Regions from separate parts of the Streptomyces capillispiralis genome, predicted to be linked through region 3. Evidence: riboswitches for the same ligand, from Rfam matches in the RefSeq annotation. Region 3 holds a riboswitch; each other region holds the start of a gene.
The links. Region 3 has a riboswitch for cobalamin ahead of FHX78_RS02675 (GHMP family kinase ATP-binding protein). Riboswitches for the same ligand answer to the same signal wherever they lie in the genome.
Positions count from the first base shown of each region.

Region 1: it holds a riboswitch for cobalamin, as region 3 does, so the genes downstream of both, FHX78_RS11345 (ribonucleoside-diphosphate reductase subunit alpha) here and FHX78_RS02675 (GHMP family kinase ATP-binding protein) in region 3, are expected to answer to the same signal.
Region 2: it holds a riboswitch for cobalamin, as region 3 does, so the genes downstream of both, FHX78_RS27285 (cobalamin biosynthesis protein) here and FHX78_RS02675 (GHMP family kinase ATP-binding protein) in region 3, are expected to answer to the same signal.

Region 1 is NZ_VIWV01000001.1:2,760,298-2,765,257, reverse strand. It holds gene FHX78_RS11350 (ribonucleotide-diphosphate reductase subunit beta) at 1-354, opposite strand, end outside; gene FHX78_RS11345 (ribonucleoside-diphosphate reductase subunit alpha) at 354-2,720, opposite strand; cobalamin riboswitch at 2,842-3,016, opposite strand; gene FHX78_RS11340 (GNAT family N-acetyltransferase) at 3,029-3,535, opposite strand; gene mctP (monocarboxylate uptake permease MctP) at 3,614-4,960, opposite strand, start outside.
Region 2 is NZ_VIWV01000001.1:6,257,815-6,262,774, forward strand. It holds gene FHX78_RS27280 (cobyric acid synthase) at 1-1,020, opposite strand, end outside; gene FHX78_RS27285 (cobalamin biosynthesis protein) at 1,017-1,958, opposite strand; cobalamin riboswitch at 2,084-2,221, opposite strand; gene FHX78_RS27290 (hypothetical protein) at 2,374-2,595, opposite strand; gene FHX78_RS27295 (inorganic phosphate transporter) at 2,627-3,880, opposite strand; gene FHX78_RS36925 (hypothetical protein) at 4,105-4,260, opposite strand; gene FHX78_RS27300 (class II aldolase/adducin family protein) at 4,342-4,960, shown strand, end outside.
Region 3 is NZ_VIWV01000001.1:712,392-717,351, forward strand. It holds gene FHX78_RS02650 (hypothetical protein) at 1-63, opposite strand, end outside; partial or broken gene FHX78_RS02655 (tRNA (adenosine(37)-N6)-threonylcarbamoyltransferase complex transferase subunit TsaD) at 570-958, shown strand; gene FHX78_RS02660 (GNAT family N-acetyltransferase) at 955-1,527, shown strand; partial or broken gene FHX78_RS02665 (hypothetical protein) at 1,839-2,021, shown strand; gene FHX78_RS02670 (ferric reductase-like transmembrane domain-containing protein) at 2,059-3,045, opposite strand; cobalamin riboswitch at 3,298-3,469, shown strand; gene FHX78_RS02675 (GHMP family kinase ATP-binding protein) at 3,715-4,584, shown strand; gene FHX78_RS02680 (cysteine synthase family protein) at 4,581-4,960, shown strand, end outside.

The DNA.
Region 1 (4,960 bases), 2.0 Mb from region 3:
GTAGGTGTCCAGCAGGGTCAGGTAGAACTGGACGTGCACCGCCTCCTCGAAGAGCTGCCGCGACAGGTACAGCCGCGCCTCGGGGGAGTTGATGTGCTTGTAGAGGGTCAGCACCAGGTTGTTCGCCACGATCGAGTCACCGGTGGCGAAGAAGGCCACCAGCCGCCCGATGAGGTGCTGCTCCGCGGGGGTCAGCTTCGCGAGGTCCGCCACGTCGGAGTGGAGGTCGACCTCCTCCACGGTCCAGGTGTTCTTGATGGCGTCCCGGTAGCGCTCGTAGAAGTCGGGGTAGCGCATGGGGCGCAGGGTCAGTTCGAAGCCCGGGTCGAGCAGGTTCTTCGGTTCGCTGGTCATCACTGGCAGGCCTCGCAGGACTCGGGGTTCTCAAGGGAGCAGGCGACGGCCTCGGGATCGGCCGGCTGCTGGACGGGCACGGTGGTGGCGCGCGCCGCGCGGGCGATCCGGGTCGCCGGGCGGGAGCGCAGGTAGTACGTGGTCTTCAGGCCCTGCTTCCAGGCGTAGGCGTACATCGAGGAGAGCTTGCCGATGGTCGGCGTCTCCAGGAACAGGTTCAGCGACTGCGCCTGGTCGAGGAACGGGGTGCGGGCGGCGGCCATGTCGATCAGACCGCGCTGCGGGATCTCCCACGCCGTGCGGTACAGCCCGCGCACCTCCTCGGGGATCCACGCGAAGTCCTGCACCGAGCCGCCCGCTTCGCGCAGCGCCTCACGGGTGCGCGCGTCCCACACGCCGAGCCGCTTCAGGTCGTTCACCAGGTACGAGTTGACCTGGAGGAACTCACCCGACAGCGTCTCGCGCTTGAACAGGTTGGACACCTGCGGCTCGATGCACTCGTACACGCCCGCGATCGACGCGATCGTGGCGGTGGGCGCGATCGCCAGGAGCAGCGCGTTGCGCATCCCGACGGCGGCGATCCGGGTCCGCAGCGCCGCCCAGCGCTCCGGCCAGGCCAGGTCCGTGTCGTAGTGGTCGGGGTGCAGCACGCCCCGGGCGGTGCGGGTCCTCTCCCAGGCGGGCAGCGGGCCGTCCCGCTCGGCGAGGTCGGCGGAGGCCTCGTAGGCGGCGAGCATGATCCGCTCGGCGATCCTGGTGGACAGGGCCTTCGCCGCGGGCGAGTCGAAGGGCAGGCGCAGCTGGAAGAAGACGTCCTGCAGCCCCATCGCGCCCAGGCCGACCGGACGCCAGCGGGCGTTGGAGCGGCCCGCCTGCTCGGTCGGGTAGAAGTTGATGTCCACGACCCGGTCGAGGAAGGTGACGGCCGTGCGGACGGTCGCGTCCAGCCGCTCCCAGTCGATGTCACCGGCCGCCGGGTCGACGAACGCGCCGAGGTTGACCGAGCCCAGGTTGCAGACCGCCGTCTCCCCGTCGTCGGTGACCTCCAGGATCTCCGTGCACAGGTTGGACGAGTGGATCACGTGACCCGGCTCGGCCGTCTGGTTGGCGGTGCGGTTGGCGGTGTCCTTGAAGGTCATCCAGCCGTTGCCGGTCTGCGCGAGGGTGCGCATCATGCGGCCGTACAGCTCGCGGGCCGGGAGGGTCTTCCGCGCCAGGCCCTTCGCCTCGGCCGCCCGGTACGCCGCCTCGAACTCCTCGCCCCACAGGTCGACCAGCTCGGGCACGTCCGCCGGGGAGAACAGCGACCAGGGCGCGTCGGCGTTCACCCGGCGCATGAACTCGTCCGGCACCCAGTGCGCGAGGTTCAGGTTGTGCGTGCGGCGGGCGTCCTCACCGGTGTTGTCGCGCAGCTCCAGGAACTCCTCGATGTCGGAGTGCCAGGTCTCCAGGTAGACCGCCGCCGCGCCCTTGCGCCGCCCGCCCTGGTTCACGGCGGCGACCGAGGCGTCCAGCGTCTTCAGGAACGGGACGATGCCGTTGGAGTGCCCGTTGGTGCCGCGGATCAGCGAACCCCGGGAGCGGACGCGGGAGTAGGCGATGCCGATGCCGCCGGCGTGCTTGGAGAGACGGGCGACCTGGTGGTAGCGGTCGTAGATCGAGTCCAGCTCGTCCCTGGGGGAGTCCAGGAGGTAGCAGGACGACATCTGCGGGTGCCGGGTGCCGGAGTTGAACAGCGTGGGGGAGGAGGGCAGGTAGTCCAGGCGGCTCATCAGGCCGTAGAGCCCGGCGACCTCGTCCGCCGCGCGCGCGGTGTCGTCCTCGGCGAGACCGGCGGCGACGCGCAGCAGGAAGTGCTGGGGCGTCTCGACGACCTTGCGGGTGACCGGGTGGCGCAGCAGGTAGCGGCTGTAGAGGGTGCGCAGGCCGAAGTAGCCGAAGCGGTCGTCGGCCGACTCGTCGACGAGCGCGTCGAGTCGGTCCGCGTGCAGCCGGACGAACGCGGCGGTCCGGTCGGCGATCAGACCCTCGCGGTGCCCGGTCGCGACGGACCCGGTGAACGACGTGACGCCCTGCGAGGCGGCCTCGGCGCGGATGCCGATGGTCAGGAGGCGGGCGGCGAGCCGGGAGTAGGCCGGGTCCTCGGAGATCAGCCCGGCCGCGGCCTCGGTGGCCAGCTCCCGCAGCTCCGCCTCGTCGGCTCCGGCGGACCGGCCGCGCAGCGCGGCGGCGGCGACCCGTCCGGGGTCGGCGTCGGGCAGGTCGGCGGTCAGCTCGGTCAGGGTGCGCAGCAGCGCGGCACCGGGGCCGCCGCCCTCCTCGGTCACGTCGGTCGCTGAAGCCGGATCGGCTGGCGCGATGGTCACGTGGGGCTCTCCCTCGCTCGGCAGGGGGCCTCACGAGGGCAGGGGGCAGCACACGAGCGCACGGGGCGTCGCGTCCACCGGCCCATCCCACGAGGCCCGGACGTCAGGCACCCGGACCGGACGGCCGGGCGCACTGTCGGCAGGTCCTCGGACTGACGCCCATGCGCTCCGGCAGGCGGGCGGGCATGGGTACACCGTTGCGGGACAGTTCCGGATTCGCACCGGATTCCCCTGCGGCGACAGCGAGCATGAGCATACATCTTGTGCCGGGTGTCGCCGACAACCCCATATGTTGTGTCGCGCTGCTTTCAGAGCGTCAACTCATAGGTGAGGAGAGTGATGTCGTCCAGCTCCGGCAGGGGGTTCCAGTCGCGCGCGGGGGTGCGGGTGAAACCCAGCCGTTCGTAGATGCGGTGGGCGGAGCGCATGGTGCGCTGGGTCGACAGCACCACCCGTACGCAGCCCTCGGTGGCCCGCGCCCGGTCGACGCAGGCGCGCACCAGGGCCTCCCCGGCGCCCCGCCCCCGGCCCGCGCGGGCGACCGCGAGCATCCGGATCTCCGCCTCGCCGGGCCGGGCTATGTCGGCCATCGGCCCGCCGTCCGGCACGAAGGTCACCCCGCCCAGCAGCGCCCCGCCCTCCACGGCGACCAGCACCTCGGCGGCGGCCGCCCGCCCCGCCACGTCCCTGAGCACGTCCAGGTACGCGTCGCTCTCCCCGAAGTCCAGCAGCCCGTCCAGCAGATAGGCCCGCGCGGTGATCTCGCCCAGTTCCCCGTACTCGCCGGCCACCACCGGCCGGATGACGATGTCCATGAGGGGAGTGTGCCGGACGGGTACGACGACGGGCCGCCGGATTTCTCCGACGGCCCGTCGCCCGGTGCCCGCGAGGGGTCAGTGCGTGCTGCCCGCCGTGGCCGGCGGGAGCTCCACCTCGACGCCGGGGTCGCCCGCGTCCGCCGTGTAGTCCTGCGGCTTGGTCTCGTCGACGCCCTCGGGCGCCTTGACGGCCCGCATGACGAAGGTGAGGACCACCGTCACCAGGACGTTGATGACGAAGGCGGTGAGACCGATGTAGCCGATCTCGCCGATGCCCGGGATCTCCTTGGCCGAACCGCCGAAGTGCTTCTGCGTGGGCGAGGCCACCCCGTAGGCGGCGACCGTGCCGTAGATCATGCCGACCGCCCAGCCGCCGATCAGCGCCCAGCGGTGGAACCAGCGGGTGAACAGGCCGCCCACCAGCGCCGGGAAGGTCTGCAGGATCCAGATGCCGCCGAGCAGCTGGAAGTTGATCGCGACCGTCTTGTCCATGGTCAGGACGAAGACCAGCGCGCCCACCTTCACCAGCAGCGAGACGATCTTGGAGACCTTGGTCTCCTGCGCCGGGGTCGCGTCCGGCTTGATGAAGTCCTTGTAGATGTTGCGGGTGAACAGGTTCGCCGCCGCGATCGACATGATCGCCGCCGGCACCAGCGCGCCGATGCCGATCGCCGCGAAGGCCACGCCCGCGAACCAGTCCGGGAACATGTTCTCGAACAGCTGCGGGATCGCCAGCTGGCCGTTGCTGACCTTCACGCCGGCCGCGATCGCCATGAAGCCGAGCAGCGCCAGCAGACCCAGCATCAGGGAGTACAGCGGCAGGATCGTGGTGTTGCGGCGGATCACCTCACGGCTGCGCGAGGACAGCGTCGCGGTGATCGAGTGCGGGTACATGAACAGCGCGAGCGCCGAGCCCAGCGCCAGCGTGGCGTACGTCCACTGGCCCGCCTCGCCCGGCACCAGCGCACCGCGCGGCGCGCCCGTGGCCGGGTTGGTCTCGCTGTACGCCTCCCGCGCGGAGGCGAAGATCTCGTCGAAGCCGCCCAGCTTGATCGGGATGTAGATGATCGCCACCGCGATGACGAGGTAGATCAGCGTGTCCTTGACGAACGCGATCAGCGCGGGGGCCCGCAGCCCCGACGAGTACGTGTACGCCGCCAGCACACCGAACGCGATCAGCAGCGGCAGGTCCTTGATGAACCAGTTGGTGTCCTCGCCGCCGCCGACGCCCATCACGTCCAGCACGGCCTGGATGCCGACCAGCTGGAGCGCGATGTACGGCATCGTCGCCAGGATGCCGGTGAGCGCGACCGCCAGCGACAGCCCCTTGGAGCCGAACCGGCCGCGCACGAAGTCGGACGTCGTCACATAGCCGTGCTTGTGCGACACCGACCACAGCCGCGGCAGGAAGGTGAAGATCAG
Region 2 (4,960 bases), 5.5 Mb from region 3:
GCCGAGCACGGGCCGCCCCTCGGCCGCCCGCCGCTTCAGCGCGTCCGCGAGCCCGCGCTCCCGCAGCCACCGGAGCGCCCGCACGGTGCCGCGCGTCCCCGGTACGACGACGAGGTCGGCGTCGGCGAGTTCCTCGGGCCGGTCCACGAACCGCACCACGACGCCCGGTTCGGCGGCGAGCGCGTCGACGTCCGTGAAGTTGGACATCAGCGGCACCGCGCACACCGCGACCCGCAGGACGTCCTCGCCGGCCGGCGCGGCCACCTCCGACTCGCGCACGGCGCCGCGCAGCGACACGTTCAGACCGTCCTCCTCGTCGATGCCGAGGCCGTGCCGGAACGGCAGCACGCCGTAGGTCCGGCGTCCGGTCAGGCCGTGCAGCATCTCCAGACCCGGCTCCAGCAGCGAGACGTCGCCCCGGAACTTGTTCACCAGGAACCCGGCGACCAACTGCTGGTCCTCGCGGGACAGCAGGGCGACGGTGCCGAAGAACGACGCGAAGACGCCGCCCCGGTCGATGTCGCCGACGACGAGCACGGGCAGCCCGGCGTTCCTGGCGATGCCCATGTTGACGATGTCCGTCCGCCGCAGATTGATCTCGGCCGGACTGCCGGCCCCCTCGCAGATCACCGCGTCATACGTGCCCCGCAACTGCTCCAGACAGTCCAGCACCGTGCCCAGCAGCCGCTGCTGGCGCCCGCCGTGGTACCCGCGGGCGCTCAGCTCGCCGACCGGCCGGCCCAGCAGCACCACCTGGCTGGACTGCTCGCCGCCCGGCTTGAGCAGCACCGGGTTCATCAGCGCGGTCGGCTCGACGCGGCAGGCCTGGGCCTGCATCGCCTGCGCCCGCCCGATCTCGGCGCCCTCCCGGGTCACGAACGAGTTCAGCGACATGTTCTGCGCCTTGAACGGCGCGACCTTCACGCCCTGGCGCACCAGCCACCGGCAGATCCCGGCGGTCACCACGCTCTTGCCGGCGTCCGAGGTGGTCCCGGCGACCAGCAGACCCCCACCGCTCACGATGCACGTCCCTTCATGACGCTCCGCGCGAGGACGCCGGCCCCGAGCGCGAGCCAGCCGACCCGCCGCGAGAGCCGTACCGCCCGCTCGATGTCGGACACGGCCACGGCCCGGCCGCCGCCGTTGAGGGCGGGCCGGTGCTCGACCCGCCCGCCGTAGGAGAGGGTGCCGCCGAGCCGCACCCCGAGCGCGCCCGCGAAGGACGCCTCCACGGGACCGGCGTTGGGGCTCGGATGCCGGTGCGCGTCGGTCCGCCACGCCCGCACGGCACCGCGCGGGTCCGGTCCGGCGAGCGCGGCGAGTACGGCGGTCAGCCGCGCCCCGGGCCATCCGGCGACGTCGTCGAGGCGGGCGGAGGCCCAGCCGTAGCGGCGGTAGCGGGGGGACTTGTGGCCGACCATCGCGTCCAGGGTGTTGACGGCGCGGAAGCCCAGCAGGCCCGGCACCCCGGCGACGGCGCCCCACACCAGGGCGCCGACCACGGCGTCGGAGGTGTTCTCGGCGACGGACTCGACCACCGCGCGGGCGATCCCGTCGGCGTCCAGGGCCTGGGGGTCGCGGCCGCACAGGTGCGGCAGCCGGGCCCGGGCCGCCTCCACGTCCCCGGCCTCCAGCGCCGCGGCGACGGCACGGGCCTCCCGGGCCAGCGAGGTGCCGCCGACGACGGCCCAGGTGGCGACGCCGGTCAGGGCGACGGAGGCGGCGGGGGAGGAGCGCACGAGGCGTGCGGCAAGGCTTCCCAGCGCGACGGTCCCGCCGACGCACACGGCGGTGTGCACGGCGCCCCGGCCCCGGTCGTCCCGCCACAGCACTCGTTCCACGGCGGCCGCGGCCCGCCCGAAAGCGGCGACCGGGTGCCCGCGGCGGGGATCGCCGAGCAGCAGGTCGCCGAGGAGGCCGGCGGCGGCGCCGTACGCGAAGACGCGATCGGCACCCATGGGGTCAGCCGGCCGGTGTTCCGGAGGAGGGGGTGGCCCCGGGGAGGGGCGGGGCGTCGCTGATCGACCTCGACGGGCAGCCGCGCATGGCGTTGGGTCCTCACTCAGGGTGTCCGCGCCCTGGTTCGACGAGACCGGCGGTGAGAGTTCCTGGCTCCCGGGGTGTGCACCCCGGTGACAGTGGCGGGACCGCGCCGGATTCGCACCGGCTTCCTCTCCTGCCGCCGTATTGGCTGAGGCAGTCCACCACGGCCCCGGAAGGGCCGTCAACTTGCCGTTGACCTGCGGGGCTGAAGTGTGCTGAGGCCCACAGAGGGGTTCCGGTGGGTGACGGCGGGCGGGGTGCGCACACGCCGACGGGCGGTGCGGGTGCCGGGGCTCCCGCACCGCCCGTCGGACGGAGACGCTCGGGTGGTCAGGCCATGATCAGGTAGATCCCGTAGGCCACCGCCGCCGCGCACGCCGCGAAGCAGGCGTAGGCGCCGGTGACGGCCAGGGCCGCGGACCGGCCCTGGGCTGCGGCCCGCTCCTGGCGGGACAGACCGTTGATGCCGAGGGTGAACAGGGCCACCAGGGCCACGGTGACCACGAGGCTGACGCCGAACACGGAGCCGAGGGCCGCCCAGTCGATCTTCATGGTGCTCTTCTTCCTTCGTACCGGGGCGCGGTCAGACGGTGGTCTTGGCCTGCGGGGCCGCCGGGTCCGTGGACGCCGGGGCCGCGATGGAGGCGGCGAGTTCGTCGGTCACGGTGCCGGCCGGGGGCGGGGTGACGGCGGCGATCGCCTGGGTCACCACGCCGGAGGGCTCCTCGCCGGGGACGTCGTGGTCGTTGACGTTGGTGTGGTCGACGACCTCACGCCGGGAGATCTTCCAGATCGCCGCGCTGGAGGCGACCAGGAAGACGGCCACGAGGGCGGTGCCCCAGTCGCCGAAGCCGCAGACCCACTCGGCGAGCGCCGCGACCAGGGCCGCCGCGGGCAGGGTGAGGCCCCAGGCGATGAACATCCGGGTGGCCGTCGACCAGCGGACGACGCCGCCCCTGCGGCCCAGGCCCGCGCCCATCACGGAACCGGAAACGGAATGCGTGGTGGAGAGCGAGAAGCCGAGGTGCGAGGAGGCCAGGATGACCGTCGCGGCGCTGGTCTGGGCGGCGAAGCCCTGCTGCGGCTGGAGGTCGGTCAGGCCCTTGCCCATGGTGCGGATGATGCGCCAGCCGCCGAGGTAGGTGCCGAGCGCGATGGCGATGCCCGCGGAGAGGATGACCCACATGGGCGGGTCGGAGTCGGGGGCGAGGGTGCCGCCGGCGACCAGGGCGAGGGTGATGATGCCCATCGTCTTCTGGGCGTCGTTGGTGCCGTGGGCCAGCGAGACCAGGCCGGCGGAGGCGATCTGCCCGGCGCGGTAGCCCTTCTCGGAGGCCTTGCCGTCGGCCTTCCGGCCCAGGCGGTAGGTCAGCCGGGTGGCGAGCATCGCGGCGAGGCCGGCCACCAGCGGGGCGGCGATCGCGGGGATGAGGACCTTGGTGACGAGGACGTCGCCGTGCACCGCGCCGAAGCCGGCGGAGGCGACGGTGGCGCCGATCAGGCCGCCCATGAGGGCGTGCGAGGAGCTGGACGGCAGACCGACCAGCCACGTCAGCAGGTTCCAGAGGATCGCGCCGACCAACGCGGCGAAGATGACCTCGGGACGGATGCCGGCCTCGTCGACGAGGCCCTTGGAGATCGTGTTGGCGACCTCCACCGAGAGGAAGGCGCCGACAAGGTTCAGCACGGCGGACATGGCCACCGCGACCTTGGGCTTGAGCGCACCGGTCGAAATGGTCGTTGCCATCGCGTTCGCGGTGTCGTGGAAACCGTTCGTGAAATCGAACGCGAGTGCGGTTACCACCACAATCGCGAGGATCAGCGAGAAGCCTTCCATTTACCCAGGCAATCGTTCGAGGTCATTGGCTGGTCGACCGTAGGTAACCAGGGTGAACGGAAGATGAACTGGAATGGGCGTCGTGGTGACCGTAAAAGGGGGTCGCCGCTCCGCCGGATGGCGGGGGTCGCCCGCCGTGCCCCTGGGCTGCCCCGTGCCCGGCGGGGCGGGCGCCCGCGGCGCACCGCTTCAGCCGATCGAGTGAGCCGTGGAAGAGATTCCGGTCACTCGGGAGGGTGCCCGCGCCGCGCGGCGGGCCGGCCGGCCCGGCGGGACCCCTGGTGCCGCCGGGCGCAGCGGGGGTCGCGGTAGGTGGTGGCCTCGGTCGCCTCGACGTGGACGAAGCGGGCGCCCGCGGCCTCGGCGGACGGCCGGTCCACGCCCTTCTGGCGCGACGGCCGACGGCCGGCGGACGGCGGACGCGCAGGCGGGGCCGACGGCCTGCCTGGCAGGATCGCGGCATGGCTGAGCAGCGGCGGGGCGGACGGGAAGCGGGGGACGCCGGGGGTGGCGCCCGGGGCGTGGGGGACGCGCGGGGGAGGCGTGTGCCCGAGGAGGAGGCGCGCGCCTGGGCGGACCTCGTCGAGACCGCGCGCCGGACCGTCGCCGACGGGCTCGTCGTGGGCACCTCCGGCAACGTCTCGGTGCGGGTCGGCGACACGGTCCTGGTCACTCCGTCGGGAGTGCCGTACGACCGGCTGACGCCGGACGACGTGACCGGTGTCGACCTCACCGGCCGGCAGGTCCTCGGCTCGCTGGTGCCGACCAGTGAGCTGCCCCTGCACCTCGCGGTCTACCGCACCACCGGCGCGCGCGCCGTGGTGCACACGCACGCCGTGCACGCGACGGCCGTCTCCACGCTCGTCGACGAGCTGCCGCTGATCCACTACATGGCCGCGGCACTGGGCGGCCCCGTCCGGGTCGCCCGCTATGCGACGTACGGCACCGACGAGCTGGCCGGGAACATGCTCCGCGCCCTCGACGGCCGCACCGGCTGCCTCCTGCAGAACCACGGCACCGTCACCCACGGCACGACCCTCGCCCAGGCCTACGACCGCACGGCCCAGCTGGAGTGGATGT
Region 3 (4,960 bases):
CAGTCGGCTGCGATAGCGGTCCCGCAGCACCTCGGCGCGGGGCTCGGTGGTCGTCGTGTCCATGCATCCAGTATCACTGCTGGGAGGCGGCGGCATGGCGGATACGGGGTCCCCCTGTCGTACGTAGGGAGAGGTCGACGGCCGAACGCCGCGTTCGGTACGGATGGCGGACGAGCCCCAGCCGACGCCTCCATCACCTGGACGCAGGTTCCGTCGGCCATGGCGCGAAGGGCGGCGGACTCGTCGCGGCCGAGGGCCTTGAGCGGGACGGACCGTGCGGCATCCGGCGGGCCGCCCCAGCCGTCGGCGCCGGCCCGGACGACTTTCGCCGCGGTGGCCCATGGCAGCCGGGCGCGGGTCACTGCTGCGCACCTCGGGATCTGGGGCAGCGCCGGAGGAGTCCAGGCCGCACCCTCCGGGGGCGGCCATGTGTGCGGAGCCGGTTTGGTACACATCGTCGGAGACCTTATTGCATAATAATTGCAACAACTTATCTGTGACAGAAAGGTTGGCCGTGAGGGTCTGCGATGGCGCCGGGCATCGAGTCGTCCTGCGACAAGACGGGAGCGGACCTGGCCCGGGACCTGATCACACGCCTCGGGAACACGCTGGACGACGCGGTCGCGGAGTGGTTCGACGAGGCGGCACGGGTCTTCGGGCTGCCGTATCCGGACGGTCCGGCCATCGATGCGGTCACGGCCTGCGCCGAGCACGGCGTGGGCACCCTGTCGTGATCGGCGGTGTCGCCGCGGACTCGCGGGTACGGTCGCCGGCCGAGGAGCACCGTCTGGCGGCGGGCGTCGAACTGCGACTGCCGCCGCTGCGGCTGTGCACTGGCAGCGGCGCGAGGACCGCCCCCGTCGGCGACCTTCTGGTACGGGTGGGCTCCGCGCCGGCACCGCTGGAGTACGCCGCACTGCATCCCGTCGTCATGGGGAAGGCGGTGGCCGCCTCATGACCACCGACATCCGTGTGTACCGGGACGCCGGGATACTCGCGCACACCGAGTCACTGCGTTCGGTGTACGTCGACGCCTTCTGCACCCCGCCCTGGAACGAGGACGAGGCGCAGGCAACCGAGTTCGTCTCCCGGCTGCCGGTGAGCGTACGGCGTGCCGGGTTCACCGCCGCGACCGCCGTGCGCGACGGAGAGGTCGTCGGCTTCGCCACCGCGATGACCACTCCGGCCCCCTTCCCCACCGACCGCTGCTATCCCCAGGCGGCCGCCGGCCTCGGCAACGACCGCACCGCCGACTGGCTGTGCGGAGCCCGGGAGATCGACGAACTCGCCGTCAGGCCCACCGCCCGCGGTACCGGCCTCGCCGCCCGCCTCCTCGACGCGGTGACCGCAGACGCGCCCGAGGGGCGGGCATGGCTGCTCACCTCGGTCCGTAACGGGCGGGCCCTGGCCTTCTACCGCCGCCACGGCTGGACGCAGGCCACCCGCCCTTCCCCCGGCGGCAAGGGCATCGTCGTCTTCCTCGGTCCGCGCCACCCCGCCCGTTCCCTCGCCCCGTTCCCCCTGTGAGCCTTCGGCGCCCCGCCTCGCACACCGCTGAAATCCGCCGCCATTTCCCCGACATCGTCACCGAGCCCGCCACAACGTGGTCCCCGGCGCTCCACTGCCGACCCCTGCCCCGCCCCTGCCGTTCGTGAAGTACTGGCCCGAGACGGCGGGGTCCTGGCACCGTTCGGGGCGCGTGACATGGTCACCGCCCGGATCAGGAGCGTCCGCGTTCTTGACGGGCCGACTGCCCGTGCGCGAACCATTTGTGCGCGGACATCCCGGTGGCCTCGGGGGCGGGTCGGCGTACCTATCAGGCGGACGGCCCTGCCTTGTATGCGGAGCGCGCCACCGCCCAGCGCGCCCACCTCGGGCTGATACTGCTGCCGACCACGAGCATCGGCTCCTTACCGCAGACCGGCGAACTGCGCACCGCCCGCGCCGACCCGCGCTCCGGGCGGATCGACACGGCCGGCTACGAGGAGCGGAGCAGGGCGGAGATCCAGGAAGCCCTGTCGTCGGCCAGCATCCCCTCCCGGGACGCCGTGCCGGTCGTCAGTCCGTCTCCTGGGTGTGGGGGGCCGTCGCGGGCGGATGAGTCGGACGGTCCCGTCCGCCGTCACGGCCGGACACCACCACGATGACCAGCCCGACAAGCACGGCTGCGACGGCGGCCCGTCCTGCCGCGCGCGCCCACCAGGCCGGACGGGCCGCGCCCACGCCGCCCTTCGGCGCACCCAGCCGTTCGGCCCGCCGGGCAGGTCTCAGCAGACGCAGCAACAGCAGTACCCCGACCGGGAGTTGCAGTAGCCACAGCACGGTGCGCGGCCACTCCCCGTACCAGACGTTGGTTCCGTACAGCAGGGTGTGCCACACGCTGAGCACGTAGACGACGATCACGAAACGGTGCAGCCGTCGCCAGGTGTTCGCTCCGATGCGGTGCCGGACGTAGAACAACAGTCCCAGCGGAATCGCCAGGTACAGGGCACCCTGGCCGATCGGGATGGCGATCCGGCCGGTCCCGGAGTCGTACCAACCGGGCACGAAGCTGTCGGCGAAGGCCACCCACAACCGTTCCGCCCAGTCCACCTTCGTCTCGTAGCGCACGAGTTCCGCCGCGAACATCAGCGCGTGGGCGAACATCAGCGCCGTCGTCGTCAGGCTCGTGGTGCGGTGCCAGCGCTCCAGCACCTGCCGGGAGACCGGCAGCCGGGCGGGGCGCGGCCCCGACAGCAGCAGACCGAGCATGACCGTGCCCCAGGCCCACAGCAGGCCCGACCACCCGAACGCCTGACTGAGCAGGTACATCCAGTAGGTGCCGGGGTCGTCCATGAACGGCATGACCGCGACCGTGTCCGACGCGCCGGACTCCATGCGCGCCCACAGGAACGCGAACACGAGCGCCGTGACCACCATCGCCGCGGTGGCGTCGGGCAGGGCGGCCCGCAGGTCGCCGCGCAGCGCGACGCGGTCACCGGGAGGCTGTCGCCGTTCGGGCGGGGCTGTTGCCCCGTCTTCGTCCGGCCTCGCGTCTGACGTCATCAGGGGCCTCCGGGCACGGGCCACCGCAGCAACGGTGCGCATGTGGCGTGAGGCAACAAGTCTGACTGACGGGGCAGTGATCCTCAGAGGCGTTATCCGGCCAGAGCCACCACGGGAACCGCACGGGGCACACCTGGTCTCCGCCTCCCCTCCACATTCAAGACAACCGCCGAAGCCCCACTGTCGCAGGAATACGAGCGCCTCTACGCTGATGCACGCAGTCGGTTCGCGCCTCCCGTCCACCCGGACGCCCGGTGGCGCGGCACAAGAGGGAACCCGGTGCGAATCCGGGGCTGTCCCACAGCGGTGAGTGGGAACGAAAGCCGTCGATGTCACGGGGTCCACGTCAGGGCCGGGGAAGAGACGGCCGGTAGGTGTCGGCCCTTTCGGCGGACGTGCCCGCGAGTCCGAGGACCTGCCACTGCGCCCGCGTCCCGCGCGGGCTGTGCTCGTGACCTCGTGGACCGGGTCGGCGGTACGGGCGGTCGTCCGTCGTGCGTGTGGCTGCGCCTCCTTCCCTGTCGGTGTTCAAGGCCCGGTACGGAGGAGGATGGTGTGCGGGACCCAGCCGGTTCGCGTCGGCCGTACCGACCCCGGGGCGACGTGTCGTCCGACGGACCGGGGCCGACGATTCTCCAACCCGTCGCGGGCGTCCTCCAGGAACCGGGCGTGTCCGGCGGCACGGTGTCCGGTGTCTGCCACGGCACTCTGGGCGAGTTGTACCAGGGCCCGTTGCGAGCGGGCACCGATCCTGAGATCGCGGTGGTGTCCTTCCCCGTGGACCGTCACTCCTGGGTGTACTTCACACCGAGGACGACGGCCGGCTCGCCGCGTCCGTCGGCACTCGGTGAGAAGTCGGCGACAGCGGCCCGGCTCTTCCTGGACCACTACGGCCTCACCCTGCCACCGGGCGACTGGCACACCCACTCCGAACTGCCGGTGGGCGTGGGGATGGCCAGTTCCACGGCGGACATCGTGGCGACGCTGCGCTGCCTGTTCCGTGTCTTCTCCCTGCCGTACGACACGGACGTGGTCCTCGGCGTCCTGGCGGGCATCGAGCGCGCCGACAGCGTCTTCCTCGACGAGTTCGCCCTGTACCTCAGCGGCCGGCACCGGGTGGTGCGGCGACTGGGCCCGGACATCGGCTTCCACACCGCCTACGTCACGGAACCCGGCACGGTGGACACCGCCGCCGTCACTCCCCTGCTGCTGGACCACTACCGGCGCCGCAGCGAGGAGTACCAGCGGTGCCTGACCGATCTGGTGAAGGGCTTCGATTCGGGCGACCCGGCCGCCGTAGCGCGTGCCGCGACGGTCAGCGCCGCGTTGTCCCAGGAGGTACTGCCCAAGGCGACCTTCGGCAGCCTGCGAGCCCATCGTGAACGGTTCGGTGCCGACGGCATCTTCGTCGCCCACACCGGCTGCCTGGCCGGCTATCTCTTCGCCTCACGCCCACCGGCCGAGGTCAAGTCCGAACTCTCCGCGTTCCTCCACTCGCTCGGCCACCAGTGCACCTTCGCCCAAGGAGGCTACGGGTGATCCACCCCCACATCGCCGACGCCCTGAAAGTCCCGGACCTCGTCCGGCTCACCGACGGCCTGGTCCTGCTGCGGTTCGAGTCGATGAAGATCTACTCGGCCCTGGCCGCCGTCCGTCATCTGCTGGAACGGGGCACGGTCCGTCCGGGCCAGACCCTGATCGACAGCTCCAGCGGCATCTACGCCTACGCCCTCGCACTGGCCTGCCACCGCTACGGCATGCGGTGCCGCATCGTCGCGTCCACCACTGTCGACGCCACCACCCTCGCTCAGCTGGAGATCCTCGGCGCTACGGTGGAACAGGTCAGACCGTCGCAAAACCTCCGGCTCGACCAGGAACTGAGGGTGCGGCGGGTGCGCGAGATCCTCGCCGAGGA